DNA from 2 places in the Agromyces sp. Leaf222 genome. Region 2 is predicted to be linked to the other one. Evidence: predicted binding sites of a transcription regulator. Region 2 holds the regulator's gene; the other holds the start of a gene.
The links. The regulator HrcA, encoded in region 2, represses chaperone genes, less so after heat shock. The targets are predictions, from matches to a motif close to TTNGCACTCGNNNNNNNCGAGTGCNAA.

Region 1 (7,809 bases), 740 kb from region 2:
CGACTGGGCCGAGGCGGCCGACACGATCGGCTACGAGATCGTCACGCGCATCGGCCACCGCGTGCCCCGCACGTTCGGGAGCGGGGCATGATCCGCGCCGAGGTTCCGGATGCCGCAGCCATGGAGGAGTTCGGGCGCGACCTCGGCGCCGGGCTCGTCGCCGGCGACCTGCTCATCCTCTCGGGGCCGCTGGGCGCGGGCAAGACGACGCTGACGCGGGGCCTCGGAGCCGGCCTCGGCGTGCGCGGACCCGTGCAGTCCCCGACGTTCGTGCTCGCCCGCACCCATCCGAGCCTCGTCGGCGGTGCGCCGCTCGTGCACGTCGACGCCTACCGCCTCGGCAGCGCGGAGCTGCTCGAGGACCTCGACCTCGACTTCGCGCGCTCGGTCGTCGTGGTCGAGTGGGGGGCCGGGCTCCTCGACGACGTGAGCGCGTCGTGGCTCGAGGTCGAGATCGAGCGCCCGCAGGGTGCTGCGGTGGCCGATGCCGCGGCCGGCCTGTTCGGCGACGACACAGGCGCCGCGGGCGCCCCGGGCGACCCGGGCACCCGGGCCGACCCCGGCGACGCCGAGTTCCTCGGTGCCGACGAGCCGCGCGTCATCACGCTGCGAGGCTTCGGTCCGCGCTGGGCGGGCACCGCCTACGCCGACGCTCGGTAGGGTTGAGGCATGCTGCTCGCGATCGACACCTCGACGGGCACGAGCGTCGCCGTGGTCGACCATGACGCCGGCGTGATCGCCGAGGTCGGCACGGCCGACACCATGCGGCACGCCGAGGTCGTCGGCGAACTCATCCGCGAGGCGCTCGAGTCCGCCCACCTCCCGCCCGCCCGGCTGTCGGGCGTGGCCGCGGGCATGGGCCCCGGTCCGTTCACCGGCCTGCGCGTCGGCATCGCCGCGGCGCACGCGTTCGCCCTCGGCATCCGCAGGCCCTTCGTTCCCGTCGTGAGCCACGACGCCGTCGCCTACACCTGGTATCGCGACGGCGGCGCCGGACCGATGCAGGTCGTGACCGACGCGCGCCGGCGGGAGTTCGCGGTGTCCGACTACGACGGCATCGACGCCGACGGACTGCCGATCCGCGTGCACGGGCCCGTGCTCGTGCCGCGCAACGCCGTGCCGGAGCGCACGGGCACGAGGCTCGACGCGACGCTCGTCTCGGCCGGCGGCATCGGCATGATCGCCGAGTTCGCGTTCGCGGCCGGTCGGCTTCCGCTCACGGGAGACGCACCGCTCTACCTGCGCGCGCCCGACGTGACCCCCTCGGTCGGCAAGAAGCGGGTGCTCCGATGAGCGTGCTGATGCGGCGGGCTCGCATCGCCGACGTCGAGGCCATCATGGCTCTCGAGCGGGAGACCTTCGTGACCGACGCCTGGTCGGAGCAGCTCATGCGTTCCGAGATCGAGGGCGAGCACGGCTACTACCTCGTCGCCGTCGACGACGACGCCGAGCCCGAACAGCGGCTCATGGGCTACGCGGGCCTCTACGCGCCGGCCGGCACCGGCGACGCCGACGTGCAGACCATCGCCGTGGCCCCGTTCACGCGGGGCATCGGCCTCGGCCGCGGCCTCATGCACGCGCTCATCACGCATGCCCGTCGCATGCGCGTCTCGCGGGTGTTCCTCGAGGTGCGCGCCGACAACCCCATCGCCAAGGCGCTCTACGACTCGCTCGGCTTCGTCGAGATCGGCGTGCGTCGCGGCTACTACCAGCCCGACAACGTCGACGCGATCAGCATGCGGCTCGACGTGCCCGACGCGGTGGCGCAGCCGGCGGCGGCCGCGTCGACGCCCGCACGGCCCGGCCGCGGCACCGCGACGACCCCCCGAGGAGCGCGATGAACCGCGACGCCCCGCTCGTGCTCGGCATCGAGACCTCCTGCGACGAGACCGGCGTCGGCATCGTCCGCGGCACGACCCTGCTGGCGAACGTCATCGCCTCGTCGATGGACGAGCACGCGCGCTACGGCGGCGTCGTGCCCGAGGTCGCGGCCCGCGCCCACCTCGAGGCGCTCGGGCCGAGCATCGACGCCGCGCTCGCGGCATCCGGTGTCTCGCTCGAGGATCTCGACGCCGTCGCCGTCACGAGCGGGCCCGGACTCGCGGGTGCCCTCATGGTCGGCGTCGGTGCGGCCAAAGCCCTCGCCCTCGCGATCGAGAAGCCGATCTACGCCGTGAACCACCTCGTGGGCCACGTCGGCGCAGACCTGCTCGACGCCGATGCGCCGCTCGAGACGCCGACGATCGCCCTGCTCGTCTCGGGCGGGCACACGTCGCTGCTCCTCGTGCGCGACCTCGTCTCCGACGTCGAGCTGCTCGGCGAGACGATCGACGACGCGGCGGGCGAGGCCTTCGACAAGGTCGCCCGCGTGCTCGGCCTGCCCTACCCGGGCGGCCCCGAGATCGATCGGGCCGCGATCGGCGGCGACCCCTCGGCGATCCGGTTCCCGCGCGGACTCACGCAGCCGAAAGACCAGGCGGCCCACCGCCACGACTTCAGCTTCTCGGGCCTGAAGACGGCCGTCGCCCGCTGGGTCGAGCAGCGCGAGGCGGCCGGCGAGCCGGTACCGGTGGCGGATGTCGCGGCGAGCTTCCGAGAGGCCGTCGCCGATGTGCTCGTGACCAAGGCGATCGCCGCGTGCACCGAGCTCGGCGTGCCCCGCCTGCTGCTCGGCGGCGGCGTCGTGGCGAACGCGCGACTGCGGGAGCTCGCGCAGCAGCGGGCGGACGCCGCGGGCGTGGCCCTTCGCGTGCCGCCGTTGTCGCTCTGCACCGACAACGGGGCGATGATCGCGGCGCTCGGCGCGCAGCTCATCATGGCCGGGCACGCCCCGTCGGGCCTGTCGTTCGGTGCCGATTCGACGCTGCCCGCGACCGAGGTGCAGGTCGCCTGAGACCGGTGGCCCCGGCCCCGCTCGTCGCCCCGCCCGCATCAGCGGTGACGGCCGCGTTCGTCGCGGCGTCCGGGCCCGTCGTCATGGGATGCGCGCGGCGGAGCTGCCGCGCTAAAGTGGCGAACGGGGGCATTCGTCGCTCCCGCACGCATTCGATCCGGCGCGGTTGTCCCATCGTGTTCGGTACAGCATCGAGGAGACGACCGTGACCGACCCCAACGTTCCCAACCCGTCCGGCGAGACGCCCGAGGTCCCCGCGGCACCCGCGGCTCCGGCCGCGCCCGAGGCGGCTCCGGTTCCGCCGGTCGCACCGCCCGCCCCGCCCGCACCTCCGGCTGCGCCTGCCGCACCGGCATACGCCGCCCCGCCCGCTCCCGCGGCGCCCGCCTACGGCGCCACCGGAGCGTACGCCGCGACCGCGCCCGCCTACGGCGCGCCGGCCCCGGCGAAGACCAACGTGCTCGCGATCGTCTCGCTCGTGGCCTCGATCATCGGCTTCTTCACGGGCATCGGGTTCCTGGTCGGCATCGTCTGCGGACACATCTCCCTCAGCCAGATCAAGAAGACGGCCGAGCAGGGCCGCGGCATGGCGATCGCGGGCCTCGTCATCGGCTACATCGGCATCGTGATCACGATCATCGTCACGATCGTCTTCTTCGTGTTCCTCGCCGCACTCTCGGCGTCGTACGACTACACGTACTGATCCACCCCTCATCACGGAAGGTCGAACCATGAGCGATCCGACGACTCCCGCCGACGGCACGAATCCCACCGCGTCGACGCCCGACGTGCCGAGCGCGCCCGACGTGCCCGAGGTGCCCAGCGCCCCGATCCCGCCCGCCGCGCCCGAGCCGCCGGCAGCGCCGGAACCCCCGGTCGCGCCCGAGCCTCCGGCTCCGCCCTCGTTCGGCGCGTCGGATCCCGCTCCGGCCGCGCAGCCCTACGGCAGCACCCCGCCGGCCGCCCCGCCCGCCTACGGCAGCACGCCGCCCGCGGCACCGCCCGCATACGGCGCTCCCGCGGCCGCGGCATACGGCGCGCCCGGGTCATCCGCCGGCTCGCCGTCGTACGCTCCGGCGGGTCCCGCGAAGGCGACGCCGGTCTACAGCCTCATCTCGCTCATCGCGGGCATCGTCGGGCTCGTCGGGTTCTTCGTGGTGTTCATCCCGTTCGTCGGCGGCATCATGCAGATCTTCATCCCGGCGGCGGCGGTCGTGCTCGGCTTCATCGGCCGCAAGCGCGAGCCTGCCGCGAAGGGCATGTGGCTCACCGGCATCATCCTCGGGTTCGTCGGCATCGCGATCGGCCTGATCTCGCTGCTGTTCTGGGCGCTGATCTTCGCATCCGCGGACCCGTATTACTACTGATCGCATGACGCTGCCCCCCGAGGAGCCGTTGCGGCCCCGTTCGGTTCCGGATGCCTCCGTCGAGGCGCCCGGTGCCGATGCGCCGCGGCGGCCGATCGACGAGTCCGCGCTCCGCGCTGCGGCCCCGTCGGTCGAGGGGGCGGCCATGCCGATGGCGGTCGCACCGCGCAAGTGGGACATGCCGCTCGACACGGGCGAGCTGCGCACGGTGCCGACGGGTCAGTTGCTCATCGTGCACCGGCCCGAGGCGTTCGCCGAGGCATCCGACGACGTCGAAGAGGAAGAGACCCAGCGCCGCGTCTACAGCTGGGTCGGTGCCGTCTTCGGCGTCATCGGGGCTGCGGCGTCGCTCCTGGTCGGCTGGATGCTGCCGCTGTCGATCGTCGCGATCATCTTCGGCGTGCTGGGGCTGCGCCGTGAGGAGACCGGCCGTACGCTCGCGTTCGTCGCGATCGGCACCGGCGTCGGCGGCCTGGTCTTCTCGGCCGTGTGGATCGGCTACTACGCGATCGTGTTCGGCACGCTTCAGATCTGAGCGGGCTCGCGGGGCAGGCGCTCGACCAGCAGGGCGACGTGGCGTCCCTCTTCACGGGTCATGACGAGGGTCGCGGATGCCGCGCCCTGCAGCTTGAGCTTCGTGCGAAGCACCGCGGGGTCGATGTCGATGCCGCGCTTCTTGATCTCGAGGGTTCCGATGTCGCGGGCGCGCAACGCCTGGCGCAGCTGGCGCTCGTCGGCCGGGAGCCGCTCGAGCACCCGGAAGCCCTGCGCGAACGGCGACTGGAACGCCGTGTCGGCCGTGAGGTACGCGATGCCCGCCGAGAGCATCCACGCCCCGTGCGCCCGAGCGAGGTCGCCGATGAGCCGAGCGCGGATCACGGCGCCGTCGGGTTCGTAGAGGTAGTCGCCGAGCGGGCCGACGGGTGCGTCCTCGCTGTCGGCGGCGGCCGTGAGCTCGTCGGCGCCGTGCTCGCCGACGATGAGGGCGGCGCGACGGATGCCGGGGCGCGCGACGGCGCCGAACCAGACGCCGAGCTCGACGACGTCGCCGCCGACCGAGACCCACTGCGCCTCGGCATCGGCCGGGATGACGCCGCGGTCGGTGCCGGGCCCGAGCTTCACGCCGACGGCCATGCGATCGGCCAGGCCGAACGCGAAGTCGAGGCTCGGCGTGTAGTCCGCGGCATCCGCGAGGCGCCTGGTGCGCCCGCCGCTCGTGACGCGGCGTGCCGGGTCGAGCCACGCGCCGCCGATGCCGCCGAGGTGCACCTCTTCGGCGGTGGTGTGCAGCACGCGGGCCTGCTCGAACGGCGTGAGGTTGAAGGCGGCGATGGCCGCGGTGACCTCGTCGGCCTCGGCCGCGGTCACCTCGAGGTCGACGGCCGCGAGGGCGAGCGAGTCGCCGCCGATGCCGCATCCGAGGTCGGCCACGTGACGGATGCCCGCCCGCGAGAAGCGGCCGGCGTGCAGTGCGGCGACCCGCAGCCGGGTGGCCTGCTCGAGGCCGGCCTCGGTGAAGAGCATGCGCGTCGAGAACTCGCCGAACTTGGCCCGGGCCTTGGCGCGGAGCCTGGACTGGGTGAGCACCGCGGCCACGAGCGAGGGGGAGTGGCCCTGCCGCCGCAGGTCGGACACGGCCGAGACGACATCGGCCTTCGCGTGCCATTCGGGCAGCGAGTCGAGCAGTCGCAGCCCTTCGGGAGAAAGCAGTTCGACGAGCTCGGAGCGGTCCACCCGGCCACGCTAGCACCCTGCTCCCACGGGTTGGCACTCACGTTGCACGAGTGCCAAATCGCGCCTAGACTCGTTTTAGCACTCTCGCTCTGAGGCTGCTAACCAGTCTTCATCGAGACAGTTTTTCATCTACAGAAGGGGTGAACCGTGTCGGTTTCCATCAAGCCGCTCGAGGATCGCATCGTCATCAAGCAGGTCGAGGCCGAGCAGACCACCGCATCGGGTCTGGTCATCCCCGACACCGCCAAGGAGAAGCCCCAGGAGGGCGAGGTCGTGGCCGTGGGCCCCGGTCGCATCGATGACAACGGCAACCGTGTTCCGCTCGACGTGGCCGTCGGCGACAAGGTGATCTACTCCAAGTACGGCGGCACCGAGGTCAAGTTCGGCGGCGAGGACTTCCTCGTGCTGTCGGCTCGCGACGTGCTCGCGGTCGTCGTCCGCTGAGTCGACCCGCACCTTCCGAGGCCCGGACGCCGCATGGCGTCCGGGCCTCGTCGTGTCTGCGGTGACGACGGTCGCCGTGGAACGCGCGTCGTCGCCTCTGCGGCGGCACCAGACATCCGGGACGTGATGACGACGGATGTCGCGGGCGGCCGGATCTCGTCGAACGACGGCAGCCCGATGGTGCCCCCGTGACCGCGTGCGGGCGTACCGTTGAGGCGTGACCTCCAGCACCGACCCCAAGATCACCGGCACGACATCGAGGGGAGGCGAGGTCAGCCGTCCTGGCCTCGCCTACGCGATCGCGTCGTACGTGCTCTGGGGCTTCCTGCCGATCTACTTCCTGGCGCTCGCGCCCACGGGCCCGTTCGAGATCGTCGGATGGCGCGTGGTGCTCTCGCTGGTCTTCTGCGCCCTGCTGCTCACGGTGACGCGCGCCTGGCGGCCGTTCACCGCCCTGCTGCGCGATCGCCGCATCGTGCTCACGATGGGGTTGGCCGGCGTGCTCATCTACGTCAACTGGCAGACCTACGTCTACGCCGCCGTCTCCGGCCAGGTCGTCGAGGCCGCGCTCGGCTACTTCATCAACCCGATCGTCACCGTGTTCCTCGGCGTGCTCGTGCTGCGTGAGCGCCTGAATGCCACGCAGTGGGTCGCCGTGGGCATCTCGATCGTCGCGGTGATCGTGCTCGCCATCGGATACGGCCAGCCGCCGTGGATCGCCCTCGTGCTGGCGTTCTCGTTCGGCACGTACGGCCTGATCAAGAAGCGCGTCGGGCCGAAGGTGGATGCCGTGTCCGGCCTCACGCTCGAGACCGCGTGGCTCGCCCCGCTGGCGATCGTGATCCTCGTGGTCGTCGGGTCGACCTCGGGCATCTCGCTCGGCACGCTCGGCACGTGGCACACCGTGCTGCTGCTCTGCGCCGGAGCGGTGACCGCCGTGCCGCTGCTCCTGTTCGCGGCGGCCTCGCGCCGCCTGCCGCTCATCTACATGGGGTTCATCCAGTACTTCGCCCCGTTCATCCAGTTCCTCGTGGGCGTCGTCGTGCTGCAGGAGCCCATGCCGCTCGAGCGCTGGATCGGCTTCGGGCTCGTCTGGCTCGCGCTCCTCGTGCTGACGTTCGACCTGGTCAGGGGCGCCAGGGGCGCCAGGGCCGCCCGGAGGCAGGTCGTCGAGCTCACCTGAGCGACGGATGCCACGACGCACCCATGATCGGGGCGTCACAGCACGTCATCCGGCCGCCGGCCGCGTCAGGCGTTCACCCCCGAATCGGGGTGGTCTGGGTGGCCGAGAACGGTGGAATCGTGCGTGAAACGCCCTCGAGACGGTCGGAATGTGACGGAGAGGTAACACTTCAGACAGTGTTATCGGGT
Region 2 (7,809 bases):
CGTCGAGCGCATCCCGGCCCCGGTCGGCAATGCCGAGGCACCGCCGCGCGCGATGATCTTCGACTCCGTCTACGACAGCTACCGCGGCGTGGTCACCTATGTGCGCATGATCGACGGGCATCTGAACCCGCGCGAGCGCATCCAGATGATGTCGACGAGGGCCACTCACGAGATCCTCGAGATCGGCGTGAGCGCGCCAGAGCCGACGCCCACGAAGGGCCTCGGCATCGGCGAGGTGGGCTACCTCATCACCGGCGTGAAGGACGTACGTCAGTCGAAGGTGGGCGACACCGTCACCACCGCGGTCAAGCCCGCGACCGAAGCGCTCCCCGGCTACACCGAGCCGCTGCCGATGGTCTACTCGGGCCTCTACCCGATCGACGGCAGCGACTACCCCGAGCTGCGCGAGGCGCTCGACAAGCTGAAGCTCTCCGACGCTGCACTCGTCTACGAGCCCGAGACGTCGGTCGCGCTGGGCTTCGGGTTCCGCGCCGGCTTCCTCGGCCTGCTGCACCTCGAGATCATCACCGAGCGCCTGCAGCGCGAGTTCGACCTCGACATCATCGCGACCGCCCCTTCGGTGGTCTACGAGGTGACGACCGAAGACAAGAAGACCGTGACGGTCACGAACCCGAGCGAGTTCCCCACGGGGGCGAAGATCTCCGAGGTGCGCGAGCCGATGGTGAAGGCCGCGATCCTCGCGCCCAAGGACTACGTGGGCACGATCATGGAGCTCTGCCAGTCGCGACGCGGCTCGCTGCTCGGCATGGACTACCTCGGCGAAGACCGGGTCGAGATCCGCTACAACATCCCGCTCGGCGAGATCGTGTTCGACTTCTTCGACCAGCTGAAGTCGAAGACGGCCGGCTACGCGTCGCTCGACTACGAGCCCATCGGCGATCAGGCCGCCGACCTCGTGAAGGTCGACATCCTGCTGCAGGGTGAACAGGTCGACGCATTCAGCGCGATCGTGCACCGCGACAAGGCCTACGCCTACGGCGTGCTCATGACGGGACGCCTGCGCAAGCTCATCCCTCGCCAGCAGTTCGAGGTGCCCATCCAGGCTGCGATCGGCGCTCGCATCATCGCGCGCGAGTCGATCCGCGCGATGCGAAAAGACGTGCTCGCCAAGTGCTACGGCGGTGACATCAGCCGCAAGCGCAAGCTCCTCGAGAAGCAGAAGGAGGGCAAGAAGCGCATGAAGATGGTCGGCCGGGTCGAGGTCCCGCAGGAGGCGTTCATCGCCGCCCTGAGCGGCGATGTCGAGAAGAAGGACGCGAAGTAGCAGGCCCGCCGATGACCCGACGCAGCACGTTCACCGACCAGTCCGTCACGTACGGCTCGATCGGTGCAACGCTCGAGCCAGACCTCATGCGGTACCCGCCCGCCGGATACCGCCCCGCTGAAGACACCGTGCGCCTCGGCAGCGGTGCCGATCGCTTCGACCGCGCGGCCGAGGCCCTCATGACCTGGGGCATCCAGCGCGGCGCGGGCTACGAGGTGACGGAGGTCTCCGCCGGCACCGGCGCCCAGTACCCCGGCATCGTCTACGACGTCGAGGGTGCGCCGCTCGCCGAGCAGCCCGGTCCGCGCACCGAGGATCGCTTCGGCGAAGACGGCACCGCGTACATCGCCTCCGGCATGCAGGCCACGCTGGTGCGTCGCGGCCGCTTCCGCCCGCAGCAGACCCCCGTGCTCGTCGTCTACGTCATCGACGAGCCAGGCCGGGTCGGGTACGCGTTCGGCACCACGGCCGAGGGTCTCGAGAGCGGCGAGGAGTCGTTCGTGCTCGAGCGCCGCGACGACGACACGGTGTGGCTCACGATCCGCTCCTTCCGTGCGACGGCCGGAGGCGTCAAGCGCGTCCTCGCGCCGTTCGTCCGCCGTCGTCGGCGCGAACTGACCAGGCAGCAGCTGCGCGCACTGCATCCCGCCGGCGGCGTGTAGGCGTGGGTTCCGCGCTGCCGCTCGGCGAGCCGGCACCGCTCGACGGCGTCCTTCCGGCGACGGCGGCCGTCGGGGCGCGCGACCGGGCGTTCGGCGTCTACGTGCACGTGCCGTTCTGCCGGGTGCGCTGCGGCTACTGCGACTTCAACACGTACACGGCCAGCGAACTCCGCGGCGCCCGCCAGGTCGACTACGCCGACCAGGCCATCGAGGAGATCCGGATGTCGCGGCGCGTGCTCGCGACATCCGAGGTCGTGCCGCGTGAGGCCGAGACGGTCTTCTTCGGGGGCGGGACGCCGACGCTGCTGCCCGCCGACGACCTCGTGCGCATGCTCGCGGCGGTCCGCGACGAGTTCGGCTTCGCGCCGGGCGTCGAGGTGACCACCGAGGCGAACCCCGACTCGGTCGGCCCCGAAGACCTGCTCCGGCTCGCCGAGGGCGGGTTCACGCGCGTCTCGTTCGGCATGCAGTCGGCGGTTCCGCACGTGCTCGCCGCGCTCGACCGCACACACGACCCGGCGCGGGTGCCGCTCGTCGTGCGCTGGGCGCGAGAGGCCGGACTCGACGTGAGCCTCGACCTGATCTACGGCACGCCGGGGGAGTCGCTCGACGACTGGCGCCGGAGCGTCGACGCGGTCGTCGCCGAGCGACCCGACCACGTGAGCGCCTACGCCCTCATCGTCGAGGACGGCACGAAGCTGGCGAGGCAGATCCGCCGCGGCGAGCTCGCCGAGCCATCCGACGACCTCGAAGCCGATATGTACGAGCTGGCCGACACCGCCTTCGCCGAGGCCGGCTTCGAGTGGTACGAGGTCAGCAATTGGGCGACCGATGCCGCGCACCGATCCCGGCACAACCTCGGCTACTGGCGAGGCGACGACTGGTGGGGTGTCGGGCCGGGAGCCCACAGCCACGTCGGCGGGGTGCGATGGTGGAACGCGAAGCATCCGGCCGCGTACGCCGAGCGGCTCGCCGCCGGGCACTCGCCCGCGGTCGGGCGCGAGGTGCTCGACGCGCCGACGCGCGAGACCGAGCGCGTGCTGCTGCTCACGCGCATCCGCGAGGGCATCGACATCGCGTCGTTGCACGCGGGCGGTCGTCACGCGGTCGCGGGCCTGATCGCCGACGAGCTCGTGGACGCGAAAGCCGCCCTGGCCGGTGGGCTGACGCTCACCAGGCGAGGACGGCTGCTCGCCGACGCCGTGGTGCGGCGCCTGCTCGAGGACTGAGCCCGATCAGCTCACGAACTTGATCGTGAGCGGGTACGAGTACGCCTCGCCCTGGTTGGCCTTGACGGCGGCGATGATGCTGAACACGACGACGATGACGGCCACGGCGATCGAGAGGAAGATGCCGATGACCACGAGCCAGAGGATGCTGCTGACGATCGCGGCGATCGTCATCGTGATCTGGAAGTTCAGCGCCGTCGCGGTGTGCGCGCGCACGAACGGGCCCTTGTCCTTGAGGACCAGGTAGCCGATCAGCGCCGGGATGAAGCCGAAGAAGATGCCGCCGATGTGCACGAGCGTGGCCCAGAGCTTCTCGTCGTTCGGGCTGAGCTGCGGGCTCTGCTCGTAGGGGTTCTGCGGCGGAGGGGGAGGGGGCAGATCGGACATCGTCTTCTCCTGTTCGGATGCGCCGAACCGGCGCGGTGACTGCGGACGCCTTCATGCTGGCACAGCAACGCCCGCCGCGGGAGTGTGACGCTCCCACGGCGGGCGATGTGCGTGCCGCGACTACTTGATGAGTCGGATGGCGAACGGGTAGCGGTAGTTGCGGCCGTCCTTCGCCTGGAGGAACGCGATGATCGAGAAGACGACCCCGACGATCCAGACGGCCCACGAGAGCAGGCCGAGCACGCTGCCGAGGCCGAACGTGACGACCGTGATGATCGAGGTCAGGATGAAGATCGCGATCTGGGCGAAGACCAGGGTGATCTGGAAGTTGAGCGCTTCCTTCGCCTCGGTGTCGGTGAACTGGCCGCGGTCCTTGAAGACGAGCCAGATGATGAGCGACGGCAGGAATCCGAGGATGCCGCCGAGGTGGGCGAACGAGCCCCACTGCACGTCCTGCTCGCGCGAGAGCGGCGCGCCGGGCTGCGCCGCGGCGGGCTGGGCTGCGGGCTGGGGGGCTGCCGGCTGCTGCGGGGGCGTGGGCGGCACGTTCGGATCGGACGGGCCTGCGTTGGGATCTGACATGTTCGTGCCTTTCAGGCGTCGAGGACTGTTCCGCTGCCGCGAGGGGTGGGGGGTCGCGTCTTGGTGTGTCGCGGAACATGCCCACGGTAGCGTCGGGCACGAGCGTCGGCAATGGGGATTACCCTGAGTTGAGCGGTATGATTGGCACTCACGTCTGCTGAGTGCCAACACCGCCGAGAAAGCGAGGGACATGGTCTCCGAACGCAGCCTCGCCGTCCTCAGGGCGATCGTGCAGGACTACGTCGCCTCCCGCGAACCCGTGGGCTCGAAGGCCATCGTCGAGCGGCATTCGTTCGGCGTCTCGGCCGCGACGATCCGCAACGACATGGCCCTCCTCGAAGAGGAGGAGCTCATCGCGGCCCCGCACACGTCGTCGGGCCGCATCCCGACCGACAAGGGCTATCGGGTCTTCGTCGACCAACTCACCGACGTCCGTCCCATGACCCGGGCGCAGCGGCTCGCCATCGAGACGTTCCTCGGCGAGTCGAGCGACCTCGACGAGCTCCTCGCGCGCACGGTTCGCCTCGTCGCGCAGCTGACCAAGCAGCTCGCGGTCGTGCAGTACCCGAGCTTCGGCAGCGCCCGTGTCCGGCACGTCGAGCTCGTCTCGCTCGCGCCCGACCGCGTGCTGTGCATCCTCATCACCGACTCCGGTCAGGTCGAGCAGCGCGTCGCCGAGCTCCCGGCCGCGGTCGACGAGGCCACGCTCGCGTCGTACCGTTCGCGGTTGAACGAGCTCGCCGGCAATCGGGCCATGGCGGATGCCGCGGAGTCGCTGTCCGGCGAGTTCGCCGACGTCGCGCCGACCGATGCGCGCGTGCTGCAGGCCCTCGCGGCAACGCTCGCCGAGCAGGCCCGCGCGCAGCGCCAGGATCGCCTGGTCGTGGCGGGCGCCGCGAACCTCGTGCGAACCGAGCAGGACTTCGCGGGCTCGATCCTCGGCGTCATCGAGGCCATCGAGGAGCAGGTCGTGCTGCTCCGTCTCTTCGGCGAGATGGCCGCAGACGAGCACGCCGTCGCCGTGCGCATCGGCCGCGAGAACGCGTCGTTCGGCCTCGGCGAGACCTCGGTGCTCTCGAGCGCCTTCGAGATCCCGGGTCGCGACATCTCCCGGCTCGGCGTCGTCGGCCCGACCCGCATGGACTACTCGCACAGCATGGCGGCCGTCCGCGCGGTCGCCCGATACCTCTCCCGCACGCTCGGCGAGAACTGAGCAGCCGGCCCCCACCGGCATCCGCAATCGAAAGGACACGCCCTCCGTGGCAGACCACTACGAGGTCCTCGGCGTCTCACGCGACGCCACCCCCGACGAGATCAAGAAGGCCTACCGCCGCCTCGCGCGCGAGTTGCACCCCGACGTCAATCCCGGCGCCGAGGCATCCGAGCGCTTCAAGTCCGTGACGCACGCCTACGACGTGCTCTCCGACGCCAAGCAGCGCCAGCAGTACGACCTCGGCGATCAGGGCGGGTTCGGCGGCGGGGCGCAGGGCTTCGGCGGCTTCGGCGACATCTTCGAGACGTTCTTCGGTGGCGCGCAGCAGACCAGGGGCCCCCGTTCACGCCGCGAGCGCGGTCAGGACGCGCTGATCCGCGTCGAGGTCGGACTCGACGAGGTCATCTTCGGCACCCATCGCGACATCGAGGTCGACACCGCGGTGGTGTGCCAGACCTGCAACGGGTCGTGCTGCCAGCCGGGCACCTCGCCCGTCACGTGCGACATCTGCGGCGGCTCGGGCTCGATCCAGCGGGCCGTCCGCTCGCTGCTCGGCAACGTCATGACGTCGAGCCCGTGCGGCACCTGCCGCGGGTACGGCACCGTCATCGCGACGCCGTGCGTCACGTGCCAGGGCCAGGGCCGGGTGCGCGCGCGCCGCACGGTTCCCGTCGACATCCCCGCCGGCGTCGACACGGGCGTGCGGCTGCAGATGCCCGGGTCGGGCGAGTCGGGCCCGGCCGGCGGCCCCAACGGTGACCTCTACCTCGAGATCAAGGTCAAGAACCACGACGTGTTCAGCCGCAACGGCGACGACCTGCTCGCCACGCTCGCGGTGTCGATGACCGACGCGATCCTCGGCACGACGGCGAAGATCGAGGCGCTCGACGGCGACGTCGAGGTCGAGATCAAGCCCGGCCTGCAGAGCGGTGAGATCCTCACCGTCAAGGATCGCGGCGTCTCCAAGCTCCGCGGCAGCGGCCGAGGCGACCTCCGCGTCGGGGTGCAGGTGGTCACGCCCACCAAGCTCTCGACGAAGGAGCGCGACCTCGTGCAGCAGTTCGCGGCGTCGAAGAAGGCGCCCGCACCCGAGCTGAGCCACTTCCAGCAGGGCCTGTTCGCGCGCCTGCGCGACAAGTTCCTCGGCTGACCGGCGCCCCGATGAGCCACCTCTACCTCGACGAGCGCCTCGAACTGGCGGGCGCCGCACCCGGCGACCTCGTGCGCCTGACCGGCGACGAGGCCAGGCACGCGGTGACGGTCTCGCGGGTGCGCGTCGGCGAGCAGCTCTCGGTCGGCAACGGCCGTGGCGAGCTGGCCACGGCGACCGTGGTCGAGGCGGCGCCGCGCGAGCTCGTGCTCGAGGTCGGCGAGGTCACCTCGACGCCGGCGCCGAGCCCGCGCATCGTGCTCGTGCAGGCCCTCGCGAAGGGCGATCGCGACGAGCTGGCGGTGCAGGCGGCGACCGAGCTCGGCGTCGACGCGATCGTGCCGTGGTCGGCGAGCAGGTCGGTCTCCCGGTGGGAGGGGCCGAAGGCCGAGAAGGGCCGGGCCCGCTGGGCGACCATCGTGCGCGAGGCCACCAAGCAGTCGATCCGCCCGTGGATGCCCGAGGTCGCACCGCTCACCGCGACCGCCGCGCTTCCCGCGCTGCTCGAGGGCGTGCGTGTGCTGCTGCTCGAGCCGACGGCGGCGACGCCGCTCACCGACCTCCGCGACGACGGCCGCGACCTCGCGCTCGTGGTCGGCCCCGAGGGCGGCATCGCGCCCGCCGAGATCGAGCGTCTGGTGGCGGCCGGCGCCGAGGCCGTCCGCCTCGGCGACTCCGTCCTGCGCACCTCGACCGCCGGCCCCGCCGCGATCGCCGTGCTGAACGCCCGACTCGGGCGGTGGTGAGGCATCCCTCGCTACGATGGAGACATGACCGCAACCGCCGAGCCGACCTTGTTCGAGCGCATCGCCGCGCGCGAGATCCCCGCTGACGTCGTCGCCGAGACGGCGAACGTGATCGCGTTCCGCGACATCGCCCCCAAGGCGCCGGTGCACGTCGTCGTCACGCCGAAGTCCGGCGCCTACCGCGACGTCGTCGAGCTCGCCGCCGGCGACCCCGCGCTGCTCGCCGAACTCGTCGAGGTGGCACGCGGCGTCGCCGCCGATCTCGCCGACGGCGAGTTCCGGCTGGTGTTCAACACGGGCGCCGCGGCCGGCCAGACCGTCTTCCACGTGCACGCGCATGTGCTCGCAGGCGGCCTCGGGGAGGCATCGCTTGGCGGCTGATCCGCAGGGCGAAGACCCGCAGCGCGACGACGTGCAGCCCGAGGCGGCCGCAGCCGAGGTGCGACCCGCCGACGTGCCGCCGACCGTGCGCGCCGATGAGGAGCGACTCAGCATCGACGGCATCGCCATGGTGCGGCTCCTCGGCCCGCAGGACCGCCTGCTGACCACCATCCA

Region 1: a site for HrcA is predicted at 6,025-6,051, ahead of groES (co-chaperone GroES). Genes of this name have one in related genera too.

The regions. Positions count from the first base shown of each region.
Region 1 covers NZ_LMKQ01000001.1:3,246,247-3,254,055, reverse strand. The annotation lists gene alr (alanine racemase) at 1-91, shown strand, start outside; gene tsaE (tRNA (adenosine(37)-N6)-threonylcarbamoyltransferase complex ATPase subunit type 1 TsaE) at 88-660, shown strand; gene tsaB (tRNA (adenosine(37)-N6)-threonylcarbamoyltransferase complex dimerization subunit type 1 TsaB) at 670-1,293, shown strand; gene rimI (ribosomal protein S18-alanine N-acetyltransferase) at 1,290-1,841, shown strand; gene tsaD (tRNA (adenosine(37)-N6)-threonylcarbamoyltransferase complex transferase subunit TsaD) at 1,838-2,893, shown strand; gene ASE68_RS14505 (DUF4190 domain-containing protein) at 3,099-3,596, shown strand; gene ASE68_RS14500 (DUF4190 domain-containing protein) at 3,625-4,260, shown strand; gene ASE68_RS14495 (DUF4190 domain-containing protein) at 4,265-4,795, shown strand; gene ASE68_RS14490 (hypothetical protein) at 4,786-5,994, opposite strand; gene groES (co-chaperone GroES) at 6,142-6,438, shown strand; gene rarD (EamA family transporter RarD) at 6,680-7,621, shown strand.
Region 2 covers NZ_LMKQ01000001.1:2,503,723-2,511,531, reverse strand. The annotation lists gene lepA (translation elongation factor 4) at 1-1,285, shown strand, start outside; gene ASE68_RS11165 (DUF1990 family protein) at 1,297-1,947, shown strand; gene hemW (radical SAM family heme chaperone HemW) at 1,950-3,176, shown strand; gene ASE68_RS11155 (DUF4870 domain-containing protein) at 3,183-3,563, opposite strand; gene ASE68_RS11150 (DUF4870 domain-containing protein) at 3,684-4,145, opposite strand; gene hrcA (heat-inducible transcriptional repressor HrcA) at 4,336-5,358, shown strand; gene dnaJ (molecular chaperone DnaJ) at 5,405-6,508, shown strand; gene ASE68_RS11135 (16S rRNA (uracil(1498)-N(3))-methyltransferase) at 6,520-7,254, shown strand; gene ASE68_RS11130 (HIT domain-containing protein) at 7,279-7,635, shown strand; gene ASE68_RS11125 (PhoH family protein) at 7,763-7,809, shown strand, end outside.